Linked DNA regions of Actinoplanes teichomyceticus ATCC 31121. The protein of the gene in region 1 binds, or shares a complex with, the protein of each later gene. Links are inferred from orthologs where the notes say so. Each region holds a gene or a part of one and is shown in the gene's direction. Other genes may lie near its edges. The genes, in order: ACTEI_RS32445 and sucB.

Region 1 (7,529 bases):
TATCTGCTGGGGCGCATCGCGGTGGCCGTCGACCGGCTCCCGGACCCGGGGGCGCGGTGTGTGATCACCGGCGCGGTGTCCGAGGTGCACGGTCGTAAAGCGCTGGTGGACTCCACGGCGTACGGCCCGGACGGCCGCCGCCTGGCGGTGGCCCGCGCCACCTGGATCCGGACGGGCTGATCGCCCGGGGCCGCCCGGACCATCGTCCCGGCCGCCGCGGGACCGGTGGCCGGGGCCGGATCGGCACGCGGTGGTTCGTCACAGACCCGACGTCCGGACGGAGCACGCTCGCGCACGGCGTAGCCTGGACTCCGGATCCCAGCCCGTCGGACGTGACGGAGTCGTCACGTGATGACAAACACGGTGAAAGAGGCGAACGCGGCAGTGTCGACGCAGCAGACTTCGCAGGACAATCCACTCGCGGACTTTGGTCCCAACGAGTGGATCGTCGACGAGATGTATCAGCGATACCTGGCCGATCCGACCAGCGTCGACCCTGCTTGGCACGATTTCTTCGCGGACTACAAACCGGCGACGGCGTCGGGCTCGATCGCGACGCCGGACGAGGCGACCGCGGCGAACGCCACCAAGTCCGCCGCCAAGGCCGGCACCGACGCCCCCGCCGCGGCCTCCGTCGCGCCGCCCAAGCCGGTGACGCCGCCCACACCCGCCGCGAAGCCGCAGCCGGCCAAGACCCCGGCGGCCAAGGCCGCGCCCAAGCCCGCGGCCGTCGACGGCGCCGCCCCGACCGGCGCCAGGACCACGGTCCTGCGCGGCGTCGCCGGCAAGATCGTGCAGAACATGGAGGCCTCGCTGCAGGTGCCCACCGCCACATCGGTGCGGGCGGTCCCGGCGAAGCTGATGGTCGACAACCGGATCGTCATCAACAACCACCTCTCCCGGGGCCGGGGCGGCAAGGTCAGCTTCACCCACCTGATCGGCTGGGCGCTGGTCCGGGCGGTCATCGCGCACCCGGAGATGAACAACACCTACGCCGAGGTCGACGGCAAGCCGACCCTGGTGCAGCCGGAGCACATCAACCTCGGTATCGCGATCGACCTGGCCAAGAAGGACGGGTCGCGCACCCTGGTGGTGCCCTCCATCAAGAACTGCGAGCAGATGGACTTCCGGCAGTTCTGGCAGGCGTACGAGGACGTGGTCCGGCGCGCCCGCCGCAACGAGCTGACCATGGAGGACTACGCCGGCACGACGATCTCGCTGACCAACCCCGGCGGCATCGGCACGGTGCACTCCATCCCGCGCCTGATGAACGGGCAGAGCGCGATCATCGGCGTCGGCGCGATGGAGTACCCGGCGCCCTACGCCGGCATGAGCGACGAGATGCTGACCGAGCTCGGCGTCAGCAAGGTCACCACGCTGACCAGCACCTACGACCACCGGGTCATCCAGGGCGCGCAGTCCGGCGAGTTCCTCAAGGTGATGCACGAGCTGCTGCTCGGCACGCACGAGTTCTACGACGAGATCTTCACGTCGCTGCGGATCCCGTACGAGCCGGTCCGCTGGGTGCGTGACGTGGCCCGGACCTCCGAGGGCCAGATCGACAAGGCCGCGCGGGTGGTCGAGCTGATCCACGCGTACCGGGTGCGCGGCCATCTGATGGCCGACACCGACCCGCTCGAGTTCACCATCCGCAAGCACCCCGACCTGGACGTCCTCCAGCACGGCCTGACGCTGTGGGACCTGGACCGGTCGTTCCCGGTCGGCGGTTTCGCCGGCAAGCAGAAGATGAAGCTGCGCGACGTGCTCGGCGTGCTGCGGGACAGCTACTGCCGCCGGGTCGGCATCGAGTACATGCACATTCAGGACCCGGAGGAGCGCCGCTGGATCCAGGAGCGCATCGAGGTCAAGTACACCAAGCCGGACGCCGAGGAGCAGAAGCACATCCTGCACCGGCTGAACCGGGCCGAGGCGTTCGAGACGTTCCTGCAGACCAAGTACGTCGGGCAGAAGCGGTTCTCGCTGGAGGGCGGCGAGTCGCTGATCCCGCTGCTGGACGCGGTGCTGCAGGCGTCCGCCGAGGCGGGGCTCGACGAGATGGTGATCGGCATGGCCCACCGGGGCCGGCTGAACGTGCTCACCAACATCGTCGGCAAGCCGTACGAGAAGCTGTTCAACGAGTTCGAGGGCTGGATGGACCCGAAGTCGGCGCACGGCTCCGGTGACGTCAAGTACCACCTCGGCCAGACCGGCAAGTACACCACGCCGGACGGCGCGCACTCGACCACGGTCAGCGTGGTCGCCAACCCGTCCCACCTGGAGGCCGTCGACCCGGTCCTGGAGGGCATCGTCCGGGCCAAGCAGGACCGCCTGGACCTGGGCCTGCACGGGTACACCGTGCTCCCGTTGCTGGTGCACGGCGACGCCGCGTTCGCCGGCCAGGGCGTGGTCGCCGAGACGCTGAACCTCTCGCAGCTGCGCGGGTACCGCACCGGCGGCACGGTGCATGTGATCGTCAACAACCAGGTCGGCTTCACCACCGCGCCGGAGTACAGCCGCTCGTCGATGTACTCGACCGACGTGGCGCGGATGATCCAGGCCCCGATCTTCCACGTGAACGGCGACGACCCGGAGGCCGTGGTCCGGGTGGCCAGGCTGGCCTTCGAGTACCGCCAGGCGTTCAACAAGGACGTCGTGATCGACATGATCTGCTACCGCCGGCGCGGTCACAACGAGGGTGACGACCCGTCGATGACCAACCCGCGGATGTACCAGATCATCGACACCAAGCGCAGCGTCCGCAAGCTCTACACCGAGGAGCTCATCGGCCGCGGCGACATCACCGTGCAGGACGCCGAGGAGCAGCTGCGCGACTACCAGTCCCGGCTGGAGGAGGTCTTCAAGGCCACCCGGGACGCGGCCGGCACCCCGCCGCGGCCGCACATCATCGCGGAGGCCCCGGAGCCCGAGGTGACCACCGCGGTGGAGCCGGACGTGGTCCGGGCCGTCGGCCAGGCGCACATCGAGCTGCCCGAGGGCTTCACCCCGCACAAGCGGGTCCAGCAGCTGCTCGACCGCCGCGCCAAGATGTCCACCGACGGCGGCATCGACTGGGGCTTCGGCGAACTGATCGCGTTCGGCTCGCTGCTCGCCCAGGGTGTGACCGTCCGCCTGGCCGGCCAGGACTCGCGGCGCGGCACGTTCACCTCGCGGCACGCCGCGATCGTGGACTCGAAGACCGGCAAGGACTTCCTGCCGATCGCCTCGCTGGCCACCGGCACCGCGCGGTTCTTCGTGCACGACTCGCTGCTGTCGGAGTACGCCGCGATGGGCTTCGAGTACGGCTACTCGGTGGAGAACCCGGACGCGCTGGTCCTCTGGGAGGCCCAGTTCGGCGACTTCGTCAACGGCGCCCAGTCGATCGTCGACGAGTTCCTCTCCTCCGGCGAGGTGAAGTGGGGCCAGCAGTCGTCGCTGGTGCTGCTGCTCCCGCACGGCATGGAGGGCCAGGGCCCGGACCACTCGTCCGGCCGGCCGGAGCGGTTCCTGCAGCTCTGCGCGCAGGACAACATGCGGGTGGCGAACCCGACCACCCCGGCGAACTACTTCCACCTGCTGCGCCGCCAGGCGCTGTCCACCAAGCGCAAGCCGCTGGTGGTGTTCTCGCCGAAGTCGCTGCTGCGGCACAAGCTGGCGGTCTCCGCGGTCGCCGACTTCACCCAGGGCACCTTCCAGCCGGTGCTGGGCGACGCCGGGGTCAACGGCCAGCCGCTGGACGCCGGCTCGGTCAAGCGGGTGCTGCTCTGCTCCGGCAAGGTCTACTACGACCTGCTGCAGGCGCGGGCCGACCGGGGCATCGCCGACACCGCGATCATCCGGATGGAGCAGATCTACCCGCTGCCCGTCGAGGAGCTCAAGGCGATCCTGGCGCAGTACCCGAACGCCGAGGACTTCGCGTGGGTCCAGGAGGAGCCGGCGAACCAGGGCGCCTGGTCGTTCGTCGCGCTCAACCTGCTGGAGCACCTGGAGGGCGTGCGGCTGCGCCGCATCTCCCGCCCGGCGGCGGCCGCCCCGGCGGTCGGCTCGGCCAAGATGCACGAGGCCGAGCAGGCGGCCCTGATCGAGGCGTCGCTGCCGCGCCCGTGATCGCCTGACCGGCGCGAGGGGGCGCTCCGCTTTCGCGGAGCGCCCCCTCTTACCATCCAGGGCATGTACTTCACCGATCGTGGCATCGAGGAGCTGGTCCAGCGGCGCGGCGAGGAGACCGTCACCCTGGAGTGGCTCGGCGAGCAGCTGCGCACCTTCGTCGACCTGCACCCGGAGTTCGAGACGCCGATCGAGCGCCTGGCCACCTGGCTGGCGCGCGACGACGAGGACGAGGACTAAAGCGGTTCCTGAGAAGGACCTTCGGCCCGGCGCGGCAGCTCCGCGGCCGGTAGTTTGAAGGTCGTGGCGCGCAGTGTCTATGTAGCGGGCTTGGGCCCGGTTGTCGGCAAGGGCACGGTGGCCCTGGGGATCGTGGAACTGCTGTCCCGGCAGGTGGCCGGGGTGTCGGTGTTCCGCCCTCTGGTCTCGGCCGCGGATCGAGATCCGCTCCTGACCGTCGTCGAGGAGCACTATCCCGGCCCGGTCAGCCCGGCCGAGTCGTTCGGCGTCACCATGGCCGAGGCGGGCGAGCTGATCGCCGACGGCCGGCGCGAGGAACTCATCGGCCGGATCGTGGAGCGGTACCGCGCCGTCGAGCGGCAGAGCACCGCGGTCGTGGTCGTCGGGAGCGACTTCTCCGACGCGAGTGACGAGAGCCGCGACGAGATTCCCCGCGAGCTGGCGTTCAACGCCCGGCTGGCGACCGAGTTCGGCAGCGTGGTGATCCCGGTGGTGACCGGGGCCGGACGCAGCGGGGAGTCGCTCGCCGCGGCGGCGCGCAGCGCGTACCACTCACTCGACGAACTCGGCGCGACGGTGGCCGCGGTGATCGCCAACCGGGTCCCGGAGGCCGCCGCCGGCGGCCCGGCGCCGAACCTGCCGGTGCCGTTCTGGAAGATCCCCGAGGTGCCGATCATCGCGGCGCCGACGGTCGGCGAGGTCGCCGACGCGCTCGACGCGACCGTCATCTCCGGTACGCCCGGCGCCCTGGACCGCGACGTGCTCGACTACCTCGTCGGTGCCGCGCACGTGCCCACCGTGCTGGAACACCTGACCGACGGGGCGCTGCTGATCACGCCGGGCGACCGCTCCGACCTGCTGGTGGCGGCGAGCGCGGCGCACGCGGCCGGCACGGTCACCCTGGCCGGGCTGGTGCTCACCGTCGGCGAGCCGCCCGACCCTCGGGTGGTGCAGGTGATCGAGCGGCTCAACACCGGCCTCGCGATGCTGGTCACCAAGTCCGACAGTTTCCACGCCATCGCCCTCTCGGACCGCCTGCAGGCGCGGCTCAACACGCCGCGCAAGGTGCAGGCGGCGATCGGGGCGTTCGAGGCGAACGTCGACACCGCCGAGCTGTCCAAGGTCCTCGACGTGGCCCGGTCGTCCCGGGTCACCCCGCTGATGTTCGAGAACGACCTGATCGACCGGGCCCGCGCGGACCGCCGCCACCTCGTGCTGCCGGAGGGCACCGAGGAGCGGATCCTGCGCGCCACCGAGACGCTGCTACGGCGCGGGGTCACCGACCTGACCCTGCTCGGCGACCCCAACGAGATCACCCGGCGGGCCCGGGAGCTGGGAGTCGACATCGGCGACGCCCGGCTGGTCGACCCGGCCACCAGCCCGTGGCGCGACGACTTCGCCGCCCGCTACGCCGAGCTGCGCAAACACAAGGCGGTCACGCTCGATCTCGCGTACGACGTGGTCCGCGACGTCAACTACTTCGGCACCATGATGGTGGCCGCCGGGCTGGCCGACGGCATGGTCTCCGGCGCGACCCACACCACGGCCGCCACCATCCGCCCGGCCTTCGAGATCATCAAGACGGTGCCGGACGTGTCCGTGGCGTCCAGCGTGTTCTTCATGCTGCTGGCCGACCGGGTGCTGGTCTACGGCGACTGCGCGGTCAACCCGGACCCGGACGCCGCCCAGCTGGCCGACATCGCGCTCTCCTCGGCGAAGACCGCGGCCGCTTTCGGCATCGAGCCACGGGTCGCGATGCTCTCCTACTCGACCGGTAAGTCCGGTTTCGGGGTGGACGTGGAGAAGGTCGCGGCGGCCACCGCGCTGGTCCGGGAACGCCGTCCCGACCTGCCGGTCGAGGGCCCGATCCAGTACGACGCGGCGATCGACCCCGCGGTGGCGGCCGCCAAGCTGCCCGGCAGCGCGGTGGCGGGCCAGGCCACGGTGTTCGTCTTCCCCGACCTGAACACCGGCAACAACACGTACAAAGCCGTACAGCGCTCGGCGAACGCGGTCGCGGTCGGCCCGGTCATGCAGGGCCTGCGCCGCCCGGTCAACGACCTGTCCCGGGGCGCGACCATCAAGGACATCATCAACACCGTCGCCATCACGGCGATCCAGGCGGGAGCGAAATGACCCGGGTACTGGTGCTCAACTGCGGTTCCTCGTCCGTGCGATACCGGTTGTTCGACGGCGCCGAGGTGCTGGCGAAGGGCCTGATCCAGCGCATCGGCGAGGCCGGCGGCGACGCGGCCGACCACCGGGAGGCGCTGCAGGAACTGATGGACCGGCTGGATCTGAGCGGGCTGGCCGCGGTGGGGCACCGGGTGGTGCACGGCGGGGAGCGGTTCACCACCTCCACCGTGATCAACGACGAGGTGGTGGCCGCCATCGAGGAGCTGATCCCGCTGGCGCCGCTGCACAACCCGGGCGCGCTGACCGGCATCCGGGTGGCCCGCAAGCTGCTGCCGGACGTGCCGCAGGTGGCGGTGTTCGACACCGCGTTCCACTCCACCATCCCGCCGGAGGGGGTGCTGTGGGCCGTCGACCGGGAGCTGACCCGGCGCTTCGGGCTGCGGCGGTACGGCTTCCACGGGACGTCCCACTCGTACGTCTCCCGGGAGACCGCCCGGATCCTCGGCAAGCCGCTGACCGAGACCAACGTGATCACGCTGCACCTGGGCAACGGCGCCAGCGCCTCGGCGGTGCGCGGCGGCCGGTGCGAGGCCACCTCGATGGGGATGACCCCGCTCAGCGGCCTGGTGATGGGCACCCGCTCCGGCGACATCGACCCCAGCGTGGTGTTCCACCTGCACCGTGTGGGCGGGATGTCGCTGGACGAGATCGAGGAGTCGCTGACCCGGCACGGCGGGATGCTCGGCCTGACCGGCGTCAACGACATGCGTGAGGTGGAGAGGCTCGTCGAGGCCGGCGACCCGGATGCGGTGCTGGCCTTCGCGATCTACAACCGCCGCCTCCGCGAGTACATCGGTTCCTACCTCGCCGTCCTCGGCCGGGTGGACGCGATCACGTTCACCGCCGGCGTGGGCGAGCATTCACCGGAGGTGCGCACCGCCGCGCTGGCCGGTCTGGAGCCGCTCGGCATCGTCCTTGACGAGGCCCGTAACCAGGCCAACGAGCTGATCATCTCGCCGGACGGCGCGCCGATCACGGTCTGCGTCGTG
Region 2 (15,244 bases), 5.8 Mb from region 1 along the record:
TCGACCCAGACGGCGCCGCCGGGCAGACCGATGCCGCCCAGGATCACCACGATCACCGGCAGCACGATGGACAGCAGCGGGTGGGTGTACTTCAACGGGTTCAGCCGCAGGTAGCCACGCTCGGCGACGGTCAGGTCGCCGGAGAAGTACGCGGCGACGGCGTGCGCGTACTCGTGCAGGCACAGGGAGATCAGCCAGCCCGAGATCACGAACAGGAACACGTCGAACCCGACGTTGCCGTACCGCGTCCAGGTGAGCACGCCGCTCACCGCGAAGATCGCGACGATGCCGACGAAGACCGGGCTCGGGACGAACGCGTTCCGAGGGGTGCGCGTGTAGACCGGTTCGTAGGTCACGTCACTCCGCCGGCTGCAGGCTCATCTGATAGTCCACCCGGTCGTCCTCGACCAGGGTGACCGTGCTGACGCCGCCGGCCTGCAACCGGCGCCACTCCTGACCGATCCAGGACTCGGCGTCGGCCTGGCTGCTGAACGTCTCGGCCGGCAGATCGACCGGTTTGCCGTCGACGTCTTCGTACCGCCAACTCCACGGCATTGAGCCGCCCCCTCACGTCGTACGTCGGTGGGCTTCCACCCTACGGCGTGCGCGGGTACGACCCGGCTCTAAGGTACGGGGCATGTCCGAAGATCGGTGGAACACGGTCCTGGTGCTCGGCGGGATCCGCTCCGGCAAATCCGCGTTCGCCGAATCGCTGGTGGCGGACGCGCCGGCGGTGCGGTACGTCGCCACCGCGGTCGGCGGCGAGGACGACCCGGAGTGGCTGGCCCGGATCGAGGAACATCAGCGTCGCCGCCCGCAGTCCTGGTCGACCGAGGAGACCGGCGCCGACCCGGCCCGGCTCACCGAGCTGCTGTCCGAGGCGGGACCGGACGACACCCTGCTCGTCGATGACCTGGGCGGGTGGGTGGCCGCGGTGCTCGACCCGGCCCGGCAGCCGAAGGACGACGAGGCGGACGTGGCCGCGCTGGCCGCCGCGGTGCGTTCCTGCTCGGCCCGCGTGGTGCTGGTCAGCCCCGAGGTCGGGCTCTCGCTGGTGCCGGTCACGCCGGTCGGCCGGGCGTTCGCGGACGCCCTCGGGACCACCAACCAGGCGCTCGCCGACGCCTGCGACGGCGTGGCGCTGGTGGTCGCCGGTCAGCCGACGTGGCTGAAGGGCGGGACGAGCGTCGTACCGGCTGCCGCGCCCCGGCCGAGACCGGCCGTCGCCGCCACCCCGGCGCCTCCCCCGCCGCCGGCCGCCCCGGTCTTCGTCACCCCGCCGGCCACGCCCGGGTTCACCGACGCGCCGGCCGGCGCCACCGTGGTGGCGCCGGTGACCGTGGCCGAGCGGGCCGCGCCGGACCGCTCCGGGGCGCTCGGCGAGAGCACCCAGACCCTGCCGCTGGTCGCGTCCGGCCTCACCCGGATCGAGCCGGGCATGGACCTGCCGCTGCCCAGCAGCGACGCCGGCCCGGACGCCCGGGAGCGCCTGGGGCAGGTCGACCTGCCCGGCGCCGGCCTGGGGATGCTCGGCGAGGCGATCGAGTTCGCCGCCGCCACGCAGGACACCACCACCCCGCGTCCATGGTCGTCGGTCCGGGTCGTGGTGGTCGCCGGCCGGCACGGCGGTGGCGCCGCCGCCGGCGCCGACCCGCAGGACGCCGAACGCCGGATCGCCGAGACCGAGCGCGGCCTGGGCCTGCTGGGCCGGCTGGCCGCGCAGGCCGGCGCGGACATCGCGGTGCTGCGCACACCGCCCACCGCGGCGATGGAGGACGGCCCGGTCGCCGAGGAGCACGCGGTCGAGGCCGCGCTGCGCCAGGGCTGGCAGCTCGCCGACGAGGCCGCCGACGCCGGCCGGGACGCGCTGCTGCTGGCCGGGATCGGGGTCGGCGTGGAGTCCGCGGCGACCGCGGTGCTCGCCGCGACCACCGGCGCCGAGGCCGCCGCCACCCTGCCGCGGGTACTGCTGCCGGGCGGCCGCTTCGACGACCACGCCTGGATGCTCCGCTGCGCCGCGATCCGCGACGCCCTGCACCGGATCCGGCACGAGCCGCGCGGCGCCACCGACATCCTGCGCGAGATCGGCGGCCTCGACCTGGCGGTCGCCACCGGCCTGCTGCTGGGCGCCGCCGCCCGGCGCGTCCCGGTGCTGCTGGACGGCCCGCTCGGCATCGCCGCCGGGCTGGTCGCCCGGGACCTGGCCGGGCAGACCCGGCACTGGTGCCTGCTGCCCGAGGCGGGCACGCTGGCGCTGGTCAAGCAGGGCGCGGACGTGCTCGGCCTGACCCCGGTGCTGCAGCTCGGGCTGGACCTGGGCGAGGGTGCGAACGCGCTGGCCGCCCTGCCGTTGCTGCGTACCGCGACGGGTCTGGCGGCGGCGCTGCCGGTCCACCCGGCGCTGCTGGCCGACCACGGCGACGCGGGCCTCAGCGACGACCTCGACGACGCCCCGGTCGCCGGGTCCACCACCCCCGACGACCCCGACCCGAGCCGGGCCGCCGCCCCGCACGGCGCCACCGACGGGAGCCGGGCCGCCCAACCCGCTCCCCACGGCGACGCCGACGCGAGCCGGGCCGGCCAACCCGCTCCCCACGGCGACGCCGACGCGAGCCGGGCCGGCCAACCCGCTCCCCACGGCGACGCCGACGCGAGCCGGGCCGGCCAACCCGCCGCCCCGAGCGGCAACGCCGACCGGGGCCGGGCCGCAGAGCCGGGCGGCACACCCGGCGGCACCGGGATCGCCGGCGCGAACGCCACTTTCGGCAGCGACGCGGGCCCGGTCACCGGCTCGGCCGGCGGCGTCGAAGGCAGCGGCGCCGAAGGCGGCGCGGCCGGGCGGTCGTGACCGTAACGCCGGGCCGGGCGCTGGACGGCCTCCGGCTGGCGGTCACCACGCTCACCGTCCTGCCGCTGCGCGCAGGCCGGGTGGACCGCCCCACCGCCGCCGTCGCGATGGGCCTGGCGCCGCTGGTCGGCGCGGTGCTGGGCCTGACGCTGGCCGGTCTGCACGGGGGCCTGCGGACGCTCGGCGCGCCCGCGCTCGTCGCGGCTGGAGTCGCGGTGGCCGCGGGGGCCTTGCTGACCCGCGGCCTGCACCTGGACGGCCTGGCCGACACGGTCGACGCCCTGGGCTCCTACCGCTCCGGCCCGGGCGCCCTGGAAATCATGAAAAAGCCAGACATCGGCCCGTTCGGGGTCGTGGCCCTCGCCGCCACCGTCCTCATCCAGGCCGCCGCGCTGGCCGCCGTCCCGTGGTGGTCGCTGGTGATCGCCTGGACCACCGGCCGTCTGGCGATCACGGTGGCCTGCCGCCGCGGCGTCCCTCCGGCCCGCCCCGAAGGCCTGGGCGCGATGGTCGCCTCCACGGTTTCGATCCCGGCGCTGCTGCCGGCCGCCGTGGCGGTCGCCGCGGCCGCGATCCCCGCCGTCCCCGGCCGCCCGTGGCAGGGCCCGGTAGCCGTCCTGCTCGCCCTCGCCGCGGTTCTCGTGCTGCTGCGGCACTGCGTCCGCCGCCTCGGCGGCATCACCGGTGATGTCCTCGGCGCCTGCGTGGAGCTGGCCACCACGGTCACCCTGGTCACCCTCACCCTGCGCTGACCCGGCACCACCCGCCCGCGAGACGCGGGCGGTCCGCTCCCGCTCGAACCCTTCCCGGGTACGACCCGGAAGTCCCGTCCGCAGGCCGAGCCGAGCCCCGTCCGTGCCCCCGCAGGACCCGTGCTATGCGCCCCGGAGCCCCAGCCAGCACGGCGCGCAAAGCCCCAGCCAGCACGGCGCAAAGCCCCAGCCAGCACCGGCACCCGAAGCCCCAGGCGGCGCCGACGGTGGTCACCCCACCCCGACAACAACCGCCGGCGCCAATCCCACTCTGCCTGGTCTCACGTGAATAAATCCACCAAATCACCCATAAGCATCCGCCGGGCAAGCCCGCTGCCCGGGCGGTGATCACGTCGGCCTCGGAACACCCACGAACACCAGCCCAACCCGCCCAGGGGGCTCTGGGGTGTTCCATCCGGGCGAGCCGGCTGGCACTGAGGGCGGTGAGGCCAGCCTCAGAACGCCCGCCAGCACCAGCCCGACACGTCCAACTGGCGAGGAAGCCGGTCACGCCAGCGCCACCACCAGCACCAGCACCAGCCCGACACGTCCAGCCAGCGAGGAAGGCAGTCAGCCCGGCCCCGCGACGGCCACCCACATCAGCCGGACACTCACGGCTGGCACAGACGGCGGGCATGGCGGTGCGATGGCCACCGGGAGCACCAGCTGAGAGCCGGGGGGCGCGGCACCGTCCGAGTCCAGGTGCCGCGCCGCGAGGGCACGCACGGGGCTCGGCTCCGGCCTGCGGACGGGACTCCCGCTTCGTATCCGGAAAAGGCATTGGCCTGGGCCGCGCCTTCGCCGAAGCGCGCGACGGTCCGGGGTGGCACCCAGCTTGCGGGCGGACGATCCGGGCACCGCAGGGCGGGCCAGCACCCGGGGCACGCGCGAGCAGGCCCGACGCGCCACGAACCGGGCAGCCCGCCCAGTCGGCGCAACCCGCCGAGTCAGTGCCGGGCCTACACACAAGCAGCGCGACACCATGCACCCCGACCCGACACCCGGCGTGCCGGCCAGCGGACCGACGGCGGGCACGCGGGTCAGCGGACCGACGTGGCGGGCTCGCGGGTCAGCGGACCGACGGCGGGCACGCGGGTCAGCGGACCGACGGCTGGACGAACGGGGGTTTGACCAGGCGGGCCTCGGTGCGGCGGCCGCGGATGTCGATCTGGACCAGGTCGCCGTCGGCGAGGCCGGCGGCGGTGTCGATCAGGGCCAGCGCGATGCCGACCTTCTTCGTCGGGGAGAACGTGCCGCTGGTCGTCTCGCCGACCGGGGTGTCGCCGGCCAGGACCGGCATGTGGCCGCGCGGGATGCCGCGGCCGGTGACCTCCAGGCCGCGCAGCTGGCGGCGCGGGCCGGCGGCCTTCTCGGCGAGCAGCGCGTCGCGGCCCCAGAAGGCGGGTTTGTTCCAGCCGACCGCCCAGCCGGAACGGGCCTGCACCGGGCTGATCTCCAGCGACAGCTCCTGGCCGTGCAGCGGGTAGCCCATCTCGGTGCGCAGCGTGTCCCGGGCGCCGAGGCCGCACGGCCGGACCCCGGCGGCGATCACCGCGTCCCAGACGGTGGCCGCGGCGTCCCAGGGGACGACCAGCTCGTAGCCGTGTTCCCCGGTGTAGCCGGTGCGGCAGACCACCAGTCCCGCACCGTTCAGCGTGGCGCCGGTGAACGACATGTAGTCGTGGTCGGTGGGCAGGCCGAGTTCCGTCAGCACGGCGGCCGACCGCGGGCCCTGCACGGCCAGGACGGCGAAGTCGCGGTGCAGGTCGGTCACCGTGATCGGCTCGGGCGCGGCGGCGGCCAGGCGGCGGACCACCTCGGCGGTGTTCGCCGCGTTCGGGATCAGGAAGACGTCGTCCGGGCCGTAGAGGTACGCGATCAGGTCGTCCACCACGCCGCCGGAGGGATCGCAGCAGAGCGTGTACTGCGCCTTGCCCGGCTGGATCCGGTCCAGGTCGTTGGTCAGGCAGGAGTTCACGAACCGGGCCGCGCCGGCGCCCCGGACCCGGGCCTTGCCCAGGTGCGACACGTCGAACACGCCGGCCGCCTCACGCACCGCGGCGTGCTCGCGCAGGACGCCGCCACCGGCGTACTCCAGGGGCATCTCCCAGCCGCCGAACGGGGCGAACTTCGCGCCCAGCGCAACGTGGCGATCGTGGAGCGGGGAGCGGAAGAACTCGGCAGACATGAGACTCAACTTACCGGTGACCTTGGGGCTCGTTAGAGTCGCGGGGAGCACCACCTTTTCCCACCAGCCGGGAGCACGCCCACCGGCGAGTTCCGGCCCTGACGTCCCGGAGTGCCCGAGTGACCCAGCCCAACCTCAGCCTGGTCGACACCGACCCGGCCGAATTGGCGGTCGATGCCATCGTCATCGGCCTGCACAGCCAGCCCGACCAGGACGGCGCCCTGCTTCCGGCGGCGGGCGCGGAGAGCATCGCCGCGGCGTTCGACGGGAAGCTGACGTCGACGCTGGCGCTGCTCGGCGCGACCGGCGCGCCGGGTGAGGTGACCAAGCTGGCCACCCTCGGCACCGTCGCCGCGCCCCTGGTGGTCGCGGTGGGCCTGGGCGACGAGCCGTCCGGCTCGGCGCCCGACCTGGAGACGCTGCGCCGGGGCGCCGGCGCCGCGGTCCGCGCCCTGGCCGGCAGCGCCACCGTGGCGCTGGCCCTGCCGCTGCCGGACGACGCCGACGCGCCGGCGGTGCTGCGCGCCGTGCTGGAGGGCGCGCTGCTCGGGTCGTACCGGTTCGCCGGCTACAAGACCAAGCCGCAGAAGGGCCGCCGGGAGCCGGTCGCCGCGCTGCAGGTGCACGTGCCGGACGCCGCCGACGCGGCGGCCGCGGCCGAGCTGTCCCGCGCCGAGGTGGTCGGCCGGGCGGTCCGGCAGGCCCGGGACTGGGTCAACATGGCGCCGAACGAGCTGCGCCCGGCGCACTTCGCCGACCTGGTGGCGTCTGCCGCCGACGAGCTCGGCCTCGGTGTCGAGGTGCTCGACCTCGACCAGCTCAAGGCCGGCGGGTACGGCGGGATCGTGGCGGTCGGCCAGGGTTCCGAGGCGCCGCCGCGGCTGGTCAAGCTGACCTACGTGCCGGAGGGTGTCGCCGAGCCGAAGCGGGTGGCGCTGGTCGGCAAGGGCATCACCTTCGACACCGGTGGTGTCAGCATCAAGCCGGCGGCGGGCATGTGGGAGATGAAGTCGGACATGGCCGGTGCGGCCGCGGTGGCCGCCACCATGCTGGCGATCGCCGCGCTCCGACCCGGCGTCGCGGTCTCCGGCTATCTGGCGATCGCGGAGAACATGCCGTCCGGGTCGGCGTACCGGCCGGGTGACGTGGTCACCATGTTCAACGGCAAGCGGGTCGAGGTGTTCAACACCGACGCCGAGGGCCGGATGGTGCTCGGCGACGCGATGGCCCGGGCCTGCGCGGACGGCGCCGACTACCTGTTCGAGACCTCCACCCTGACCGGCGGCCAGGTGATCTCGCTGGGCAAGCGGATCGCCGGGCTGATGGGCTCGGAGGCGGCGACCGCGCTGGTGCAGGCCGCCGGGGACGCGGTCGGCGAGCCGGGCTGGCCGATGCCGCTGCCGGACGACGTGCGCAAGGGCATGGAATCGGAGATCGCCGACATCTGCCAGACCAACTCCAGCCTCGACCGGGCCGGGCACATGCTGCAGGGCGGCGTGTTCCTGCGCGAGTTCGTCGAGCCGGGGGTGGAGTGGGCGCACATCGACATCGCCGGGCCGGCGTACCACTCCGGCGAGCCGACCGGGTACTGGACCAAGGGCGGGACCGGGGTGCCGATCCGCACCCTGCTGCGCGTGGTCGACGAGCTGGCGGGTTAGCCGCGGGTGTGGCGCCGCCCGGCCGGGTCAGGCCGGGCGGCGCTTCTGCCGGGCGTTGTAGTCGCGCATCCGTTGCGGGTAGCCGAGCAGCCGGACGTCGTAGATGGGCAGCGAGAGCTGGTGCGCGAACCGGCGGGCGATCTCCGGCGACCCGATCCGCCGCCGGGTCCACTCCCCGTCGTGTGCGACAAGCAACACGGTGGTCTCGGTCACCGTGGTCCGCGGCTCGACGAACGCCTCGACACCCCGGCGGGTGCGGATGAATTGCGTAAGATGGTCCAGATCGGCCTGATCAACCGGGCGCCCGCCGGGTCCACTGGATCGCGGGCGCCGCCGAAACCAAGCCACTGCCCCTCCTCGTCCTGGATCCCGCAAGGGTACGACGGGCCGACGTGTCGTGGGGCACCTGACTGCATTGACCGGGTCTTGAAGTGACAAGATGTCCGAGACGGGACTGTGACCGTTTCCATTGTGTGACCCACATGGCGACGACTCGACCACTGGAGTCAACGTGAGCCAGCCGAACGGCGGAACCTTCGACATCGTCATTCTCGGCGCAGGCAGCGGCGGGTACGCGGCCGCGCTGCGCGCCGCCGAACTGAACCTCTCCGTAGCGCTGATCGACAAGGCCGAGGTCGGTGGCACCTGCCTGCACCGGGGCTGCATCCCGACCAAGGCGCTGCTGCACGCGGCGGAGATCGCCGACCAGACCCGGGAGAGCGAGCAGTTCGGCATCAAGGCCAATCTGGTCGGTGTCGACATGGCCGGGGTGAACGCGTACAAGGACGGCGTCGTCGGCCGTCTGTACAAGGGCCTGCAGGGCCTGCTGGGCCACAACAAGAACATCACCGTGGTGGCCGGCGCCGGCAAGCTGGTCAGCCGGGACACCGTCGAGGTGGACGGGCAGCGCTACACCGGCCGCAACGTGATCCTGGCGACCGGCTCCTACTCGCGGACCCTGCCCGGCCTGGACGTGGACGGCCAGCGGGTGATCACCAGCGAGCACGCCCTGAAGCTGGACCGGGTGCCGAGCTCCGCGATCGTGCTGGGCGGCGGCGTGATCGGCGTCGAGTTCGCCAGTGTCTGGAAGTCGTTCGGCGCCGACGTGACCATCGTCGAGGCCCTCCCCCGGCTGGTCGCCGCGGAGGACGAGGAGATCTCGAAGACCGTCGAGCGCGCCTTCCGCAAGCGGAAGATCAACTTCAAGGTCGGCAAGCCGTTCGAGAAGGTCGAGAAGACCGAGAACGGCGTGCGGGTCACCATCGCCGGCGGCGACGTCCTGGAGGCGGAGGTCCTGCTGGTCGCGGTCGGCCGTGGCCCGACGACCGCCAACCTGGGGTACGAGGAGCAGGGCATCACCCTGGACCGCGGCTTCGTGATCACCAACGAGCGCCTGCACACCGGGGTCGGCAACATCTACGCCGTCGGTGACATCGTGCCCGGCCTGCAGCTCGCGCACCGCGGGTTCCAGCAGGGCATCTTCGTGGCCGAGGAGATCGCCGGACGGAACCCGGCGGTGATCGACGAGGCCGGCATCCCGCGGGTCACCTACTCCGACCCGGAGATCGCGTCGGTCGGCCTGACCGAGGCCAAGGCCAAGGAGAAGTACGGCGCCGACAAGGTGTCCTCGTACAACTACAACCTGGGCGGCAACGGCAAGAGCCAGATCCTCAAGACCGCGGGCTTCGTCAAGCTCGTCCGCGTGAACGACGGCCCGGTGGTCGGCGTCCACATGGTCGGCGCCCGGATGGGCGAGCTGGTCGGCGAGGCCCAGCTGATCTACAACTGGGAGGCCTTCCCGGAGGAGGTCGCCCAGCTCGTACACGCCCACCCGACGCAGAACGAGGCGCTGGGCGAGGCCTTCCTCGCGCTCGCGGGCAAGCCGCTGCACGCGCACAGCTGATTCGATCGTTCGAAGCGTTAAGGAGTTTGGGGAAAAATGCCGGTATCGGTAACCATGCCGCGGCTGGGTGAGAGCGTCACCGAGGGCACCGTCACGCGTTGGCTCAAGCAGGAGGGCGAGCGCGTCGAGATCGACGAGCCGCTGCTCGAGGTCTCCACCGACAAGGTCGACACGGAGATTCCGTCGCCCGCCGCGGGCGTGCTCTCCCGCATCGTGGTCGGCGAGGACGAGACCGCGGAGGTCGGCAGCGAGCTGGCCGTCATCGCCGGGGACGGCGAGGACGCCGGTTCGGCCGCTCCCGCCCCGGCCCAGCAGGCGCAGGCCGAGCCGGAGCCGCCGGCGCCGACCACGCCGTCGACCGAGAAGCCGGTCGAGGCGGAGGCCCCCGCGCCGCAGGCCGCCTCGGCCCCGGCCGGCGGTTCCGCCGACGGCACCGCGGTGAAGATGCCGGCGCTCGGCGAGAGCGTCACCGAGGGCACCGTCACCCGCTGGCTCAAGCAGGTCGGCGACGCCGTCGAGCTGGACGAGCCGCTGCTCGAGGTCTCCACCGACAAGGTCGACACCGAGATCCCGTCGCCGGTGGCCGGCACGCTGCTGGAGATCAAGGTCGCCGAGGACGAGACGGCCGAGGTCGGCGCCGAGCTGGCCATCGTCGGCTCCGCGGCGGCCGCGCCGGCCGCCGAGTCCCAGCCGGCACCCGCCCCGGCCGCCGAGTCGAAGCCGGCGCCCGCCGCCGAGGCCAAGCCCGCGCCGGCCGCCGAGTCGAAGCCGGCGCCCGCCCCGCAGCAGCCGAAGATCGAGTCGGCCCCGACGCCGGACGTGACGCCGGCCGGCGAGTCTTACGCGACCCCGTCGCCCGCCGCCGAGTCCAAGCAGGCCGCCGCCCAGTCCCAGCCGGCCGCCCCGGCGGCCCCGGCCGCCGCGACGGTCAAGGCGAACGGCGCCGGCGACGCCGGCTACGTGACCCCGCTGGTCCGCAAGCTGGCGGCCGAGAAGGGCGTGGACCTGTCCTCGCTGACCGGAACCGGCGTCGGAGGCCGGATCCGCAAGCAGGACGTGCTCGACGCCGCAGAGAAGGCCGCCGCGGCCAAGGCCCAGGCCGCCGCCCCGGCACCGGCCCCCGCCCCGGCCGCGGCGCCCGCCGCTGCCAAGGCCAAGCCGGAGCCGAGCCCGCTGCGGGGCCGCACCGAGAAGCTGACCCGCATCCGGGCCACCATCGCCCGGCGCATGGTGGAGTCGCTGCAGATCTCGGCGCAGCTCACCACGGTCGTCGAGGTGGACGTCACCAAGATCGCCAACCTGCGGAACAAGGCCAAGGCCGACTTCCAGGCCAAGCACGGCGTGAAGCTCACCTTCCTGCCGTTCTTCGCCCTGGCCACGGTCGAGGCGCTGCAGCAGCACCCGGTGGTCAACTCCTCAATCGACGTCGAGGCGGGCACGGTCACCTACCACGGCGCCGAGCACCTGGGCATCGCGGTGGACGCGCCGAAGGGCCTCGTCGTCCCGGTGATCAAGGACGCCGGCGACCTGAACCTGGCCGGTCTGGCCAAGCGGATCGCGGACCTCGCCGACCGCACCCGCAACAACAAGATCGGGCCGGACGAGATCGGTGGCGGCACCTTCACGCTGACCAACACCGGCAGCCGGGGCGCGCTGTTCGACACCCCGATCATCAACCAGCCGCAGGTCGGCATCCTCGGTCTCGGCGCGGTCGTCAAGCGCCCGGTGATCGTGAACGACCCGGAGCTGGGCGAGATCATCGCGCCGCGGTCGATGGTCTACCTGGCGCTCAGCTACGACCACCGGATCGTGGACGGCGCGGACGCCGCCCGCTTCCTGGGCACCCTCAAGGAGCGCCTGGAAGCCGGGCACTTCGAGGCCGAGCTCGGTCTCTGAGCCGCTGACGGAAAGCCGGGGGTGCCCACCCCCGGCTTTTTGTTGGCATCGTTCGATCTTCGGGAAAGAATCGGGACATGCGGATCGTCATGGCCGGCGCGTCCGGCTTTCTCGGTGTCCGGCTCGCCGAGCGGTTGCGCGCCGGGGGCCACGACATCCACCGTCTGGTGCGGCACCCGGCCGGTGTCGGCGAGTCCACCTGGACGCCCTCGCAGGGCCGGCTCGACCCGGCCGTGCTCGCCGGCGCGGACGCGGTGATCAACCTGGCCGGGGCGAACATCGGCGCGCACCGCTGGACGACCCGCTACAAGAACGTGCTCCGGGCCAGCCGGGTGGACACCACCGACACGCTGGCCCGCGCGATCGCCAAGCTGCCCGAGACCGAGCGCCCGCGCACCCTGCTGCAGGCCTCCGCCGTCGGCTGGTACGGCGACACCGGCGACCACGAGGTCACCGAGGAGGCCCCGGCCGGCGCCACGTTCCTGGCCGACATCTGCCGGGTCTGGGAGGCCGCCGCCCGGCCGGCCGAGGACGCCGGCGCCCGGGTCGTGCTGCTGCGCACCGCACCGGTCCTGGACCGGCAGGGCTCACTGCTGAAACCGTTGCTGCCGCTGTTCAAGCTGGGCGGCGGCGCCAAGATCGGCGGCGGGCGGCAGTGGATGGCCTGGATCGCGCTGACCGACTGGCTGCGCGCCGCCGAGTTCCTCCTGCAGCGGACGGACCTGGCCGGCCCGGTCAACCTGGTCTCCGCGGTGCAGTGCACGAACGAGCAGTTCACCAGGGCGCTGGCCGCCAAGCTGCGCCGCCCGGCGCTGCTGAGCGTGCCCGGCCCGGTGCTGGACCTGGCGCTGGGCGAGCTGGGCGGGGAGGCACAGCGGAGCCAGCGGGCAATCCCTGGCGTTCTGCGCAACGCAGGATTCTCCTGGACGTACCCGGACATTGAGTCCGCCTTGGCGGCCGCGTTGCAACCGCAACCCACGGTTAGCCGCTGATCTAGAGCACGCGCTGCTAACCTGCGCGTGATGTCCGTCGCCGCCCCTGCCCCCGCCGCGTCCGCCGACCCGCCCTCGGAGCCCGACAGCACGTCCGGGCGCCGCTGGCGGGTGTGGCGTGCCCACCTGACCATGGCCCTGGTCGCGCTCGCCCTGGCGGTGTACGTGACCGGCGGCCTCTGGGACGACCCGTACACTCACGTGCTCTCCGACAACGTCGGTGACCAGGCCTTCTTCGAGTGGCTGATGGGGTACGGGTACTACACCGTCACCCAGGGGTCGGACCCGTTCTTCACCGATCTGCTGAACACCCCGCTCGGCGTCAACCTGGCCGCGAACACCTCGATCACGGTGTACACCGTGCTGTTCGCCCCGCTGACGCACCTGGCCGGGCCGCAGATCAGCTTCGTGACCGTGCTGACGCTGAACCTGGCTGGCTCGGCGTTCGCGTGGTACCTGTTCCTGCGCCGCTGGCTGGTGCGGCACGCCGGCGCGGCGGCCGTGGCCGGGCTGTTCTGCGGATTCGCCCCGGGGTTCATCTCGCACGCCAACGGCCACCTGAACTGGACCGCCGGCTGGATCGCGCCGGTCGTGCTCTGGCAGGTGCTGAAACTGCGCGAACCGGGGCGGTGGCTACGCAACGGGCTGCGGCTGGGGCTGTTGCTCGCGGTCGGCTTCTCGATCGCCGCCGAGGGGCTGTTCTACACCGCCCTGGCCAGCGGAATCTTCGTGGTCGTCTGGTCGCTGGCGAAGTCGGTGCGGGCCGAGGCGCGCGCGGCGCTGCCCACCGTGCTGGCCGCCCTGGGCGTGACCGCGGTGGTGGCCGGCACGCTGCTCGGCTATCCGCTCTACATGCACTTCGCCGGCCCGCAGACGTTCTCCGGGACCGGGTTCAACCAGCGCTACTTCGTCGAGGACGTGGCGGCGTACCTCACCTATCCGAGCCGCTCGCTGGGCACGCTGTTCGGGTTGGGCAAGGAGCTGGCGCCGAACCGGACCGAGGAGACGTCGTTCTTCGGCCTGCCCCTGGTCGTGCTGATCCTGGTCTCGTTCGGGCTGCTGTGGTGGCGCGCCGAGCCGGGGCGGCGGGCCACGCTGCGCGCGGTGGGCGCGGTCGGCCTGGTCTTCCTGGTGCTGTCCTGGGGCCCGCGGCCGATGGTGAACAAGCACGAGTGGGACATCCCGCTGCCCTACACCTCGCTGATGCACCTGCCGCTGTTCGACTCGGCGCTGCCGCTGCGGTTCGCGCTCGTCGTGATCGGGGTGTTCGGCATCGTGCTCGCGCTGATCCTGGACCAGCTGATCAGCCGGCGGATCCCGGTCGGCGCGCTGCACGCCGGGCTCTCCACGGCGGTGGTGGTCAGCCTGCTGCCGATCATCCCGCTCCCGCTGCGCGTGCAGCACCGGGCCGCCGAGCCGGCGTTCATCGCCGACGGCACCTGGAAGAGGTACGTCCCGCCGGGCGGCACGCTGACCGCGCTGCCGTTCGCGCTCAACGTGACCGCGGACGGGCAGCGCTGGCAGGCGTACACGATGGCCCGCGGCGGCCGGCAGTTCCGGATCCCGGAGGGCTACTTCCTCGGCCCGCAGGCCGCCGGCGAGGAGGGCCGCAAGCGGGAGGGCCGGATCGGCGCCCCGCCCCGGGCCACCGACTGGCTGTTCCTGCGCGCCGGCTGGTACGGCGAGACCCCGCAGGTGAGCAACGCCGACCGGGCCCAGGCGAGGTCGGATCTCGCCTACTGGGGGGTGGACGCGATCTTCCTGGCCGACGAGATCACCGGCTCGGACCACCAGACGCTGAACCGGTCCGCGGTGGAGGTGACCGCCCGGGCGCTGCTGGGCGAGCCCGAGCGGGTCGACGACGTGCTGGTGTGGCGTATCCGTCGCGGCACCGACCCGGTCGACCGGTAGGTACCGGCCGGTACCGGTCTACGCTTGCCGACGTGACTTCCTCCGTACTCACCGTTCTGCGCCCGGGGCTGGTCGACTACCGCGACGCGTGGGACGAGCAGAAGCGTCTGCACGAGGCCGTGGTGAACGGCGACCAGCCGGACACCGTCCTGCTGCTGGAACACCCCAGCGTCTTCACCGCGGGCAAGCGCACCGAGCCCGCCGACCGGCCGTTCGACGGCACCCCGGTGGTCGACGTGGACCGCGGCGGCAAGATCACCTGGCACGGGCCTGGGCAGCTGGTCGGCTACCCGATCCTGCGCCTGCCCGACCCGGTCGACGTGGTGGCGTACGTACGCCGCGTCGAGCAGCTGCTGATCGACGTCTGCGCGGAGTTCGGCGTGATCACCGAGCGGGTCGAGGGGCGCAGCGGCGCCTGGGTCCGGGCCACCGACGGCGGCCCGGACCGCAAGATCGCCCAGATCGGGATCCGGGTGGCGCGCGGCGTGACGCTGCACGGCTTCGCCCTCAACTGCGACTGCGACCTGGCCAACTTCGACCGGTTCGTGCCGTGCGGGATCCGCGATGCCGGGGTCACCTCGCTCAGCGCCGAACTCGGCCGCCCGGTGCCGGTCGCCGAGGTCATGCCGGTCGTCGAGCGGCACCTCACGACGCTGTTCTGAGCACCCGCCACACCGTCGTGCCGCCCGCCTGGGGGCAGGCCAGCAGGTCCCCGGCGGCGGTGCAGCCGTACGGGAGCACACCGGGCAGCGTCCCGTACGCCCGGCCGGTGCGCAGGTCGCTGACCCGGGTGTGGTCGCCGTCCACACGCAGCATCAGGCCGCCGGTCGCCCGGCCCCGGCCCAGCCGGCGGATGACCCGCCCGGTCGCCGGGTCGAGCAGCACGGTGCGGCGGTCCCGGGCGGACGCCACACCGCCGGAGTACGCCACCCACTCCGGCGCGGACCAGCGTGTCGCCCCGGTGCCCGCGTCCACCGCGGTGAGCCCCCGCTCGCCGGGGAAGCACACCAGGTCGCCGCAGCGGGTCGCGCCGGTCGGCATCGGCACCCGGGCCGGGGACCGCCAGGCCGGGGTCAGATCGGCCAGCCGCAGCGCG

The links.
Region 2: ACTEI_RS32445 (region 1) and sucB share a complex: the UniProt entries of both Bacillus subtilis proteins name them as parts of the 2-oxoglutarate dehydrogenase (OGDH) complex. The link is inferred for Actinoplanes teichomyceticus ATCC 31121 from one-to-one orthologs.

The regions. Positions count from the first base shown.
Region 1 is NZ_CP023865.1:7,398,630-7,406,158, forward strand. The notes cover bases 1-4,304. They hold ACTEI_RS32445 (multifunctional oxoglutarate decarboxylase/oxoglutarate dehydrogenase thiamine pyrophosphate-binding subunit/dihydrolipoyllysine-residue succinyltransferase subunit), read left to right. Parts: upstream 1-351; coding sequence 352-4,104; downstream 4,105-4,304. Other genes in these bases: ACTEI_RS37525 (hypothetical protein), read left to right, coding at 1-180; ACTEI_RS37530 (DUF6104 family protein), read left to right, coding at 4,168-4,304. In the rest of the region: more of ACTEI_RS37530, read left to right, coding at 4,305-4,344; pta (phosphate acetyltransferase), read left to right, coding at 4,399-6,480; ACTEI_RS32455 (acetate/propionate family kinase), read left to right, coding at 6,477-7,529. UniProt on the Bacillus subtilis protein: E1 component of the 2-oxoglutarate dehydrogenase (OGDH) complex which catalyzes the decarboxylation of 2-oxoglutarate, the first step in the conversion of 2-oxoglutarate to succinyl-CoA and CO(2).
Region 2 is NZ_CP023865.1:1,612,752-1,627,995, reverse strand. The notes cover bases 8,821-11,815. They hold sucB (2-oxoglutarate dehydrogenase, E2 component, dihydrolipoamide succinyltransferase), read left to right. Parts: upstream 8,821-9,385; coding sequence 9,386-11,245; downstream 11,246-11,815. Other genes in these bases: ACTEI_RS07390 (TIGR01777 family oxidoreductase), read left to right, coding at 11,323-11,815; lpdA (dihydrolipoyl dehydrogenase), read left to right, coding at 8,821-9,349. Also shown: ACTEI_RS07435 (site-2 protease family protein), read right to left, coding at 1-356; ACTEI_RS07430 (hypothetical protein), read right to left, coding at 358-555; ACTEI_RS07425 (bifunctional adenosylcobinamide kinase/adenosylcobinamide-phosphate guanylyltransferase), read left to right, coding at 638-2,848; ACTEI_RS07420 (adenosylcobinamide-GDP ribazoletransferase), read left to right, coding at 2,845-3,600; glycine cleavage system aminomethyltransferase GcvT, read right to left, coding at 4,697-5,788; ACTEI_RS07410 (leucyl aminopeptidase), read left to right, coding at 5,908-7,446; ACTEI_RS07405 (hypothetical protein), read right to left, coding at 7,474-7,794; more of lpdA, read left to right, coding at 7,958-8,820; more of ACTEI_RS07390, read left to right, coding at 11,816-12,237; ACTEI_RS07385 (DUF6311 domain-containing protein), read left to right, coding at 12,268-14,148; lipoyl(octanoyl) transferase LipB, read left to right, coding at 14,181-14,810; ACTEI_RS07375 (outer membrane protein assembly factor BamB family protein), read right to left, coding at 14,794-15,244. UniProt on the Bacillus subtilis protein: E2 component of the 2-oxoglutarate dehydrogenase (OGDH) complex which catalyzes the second step in the conversion of 2-oxoglutarate to succinyl-CoA and CO(2).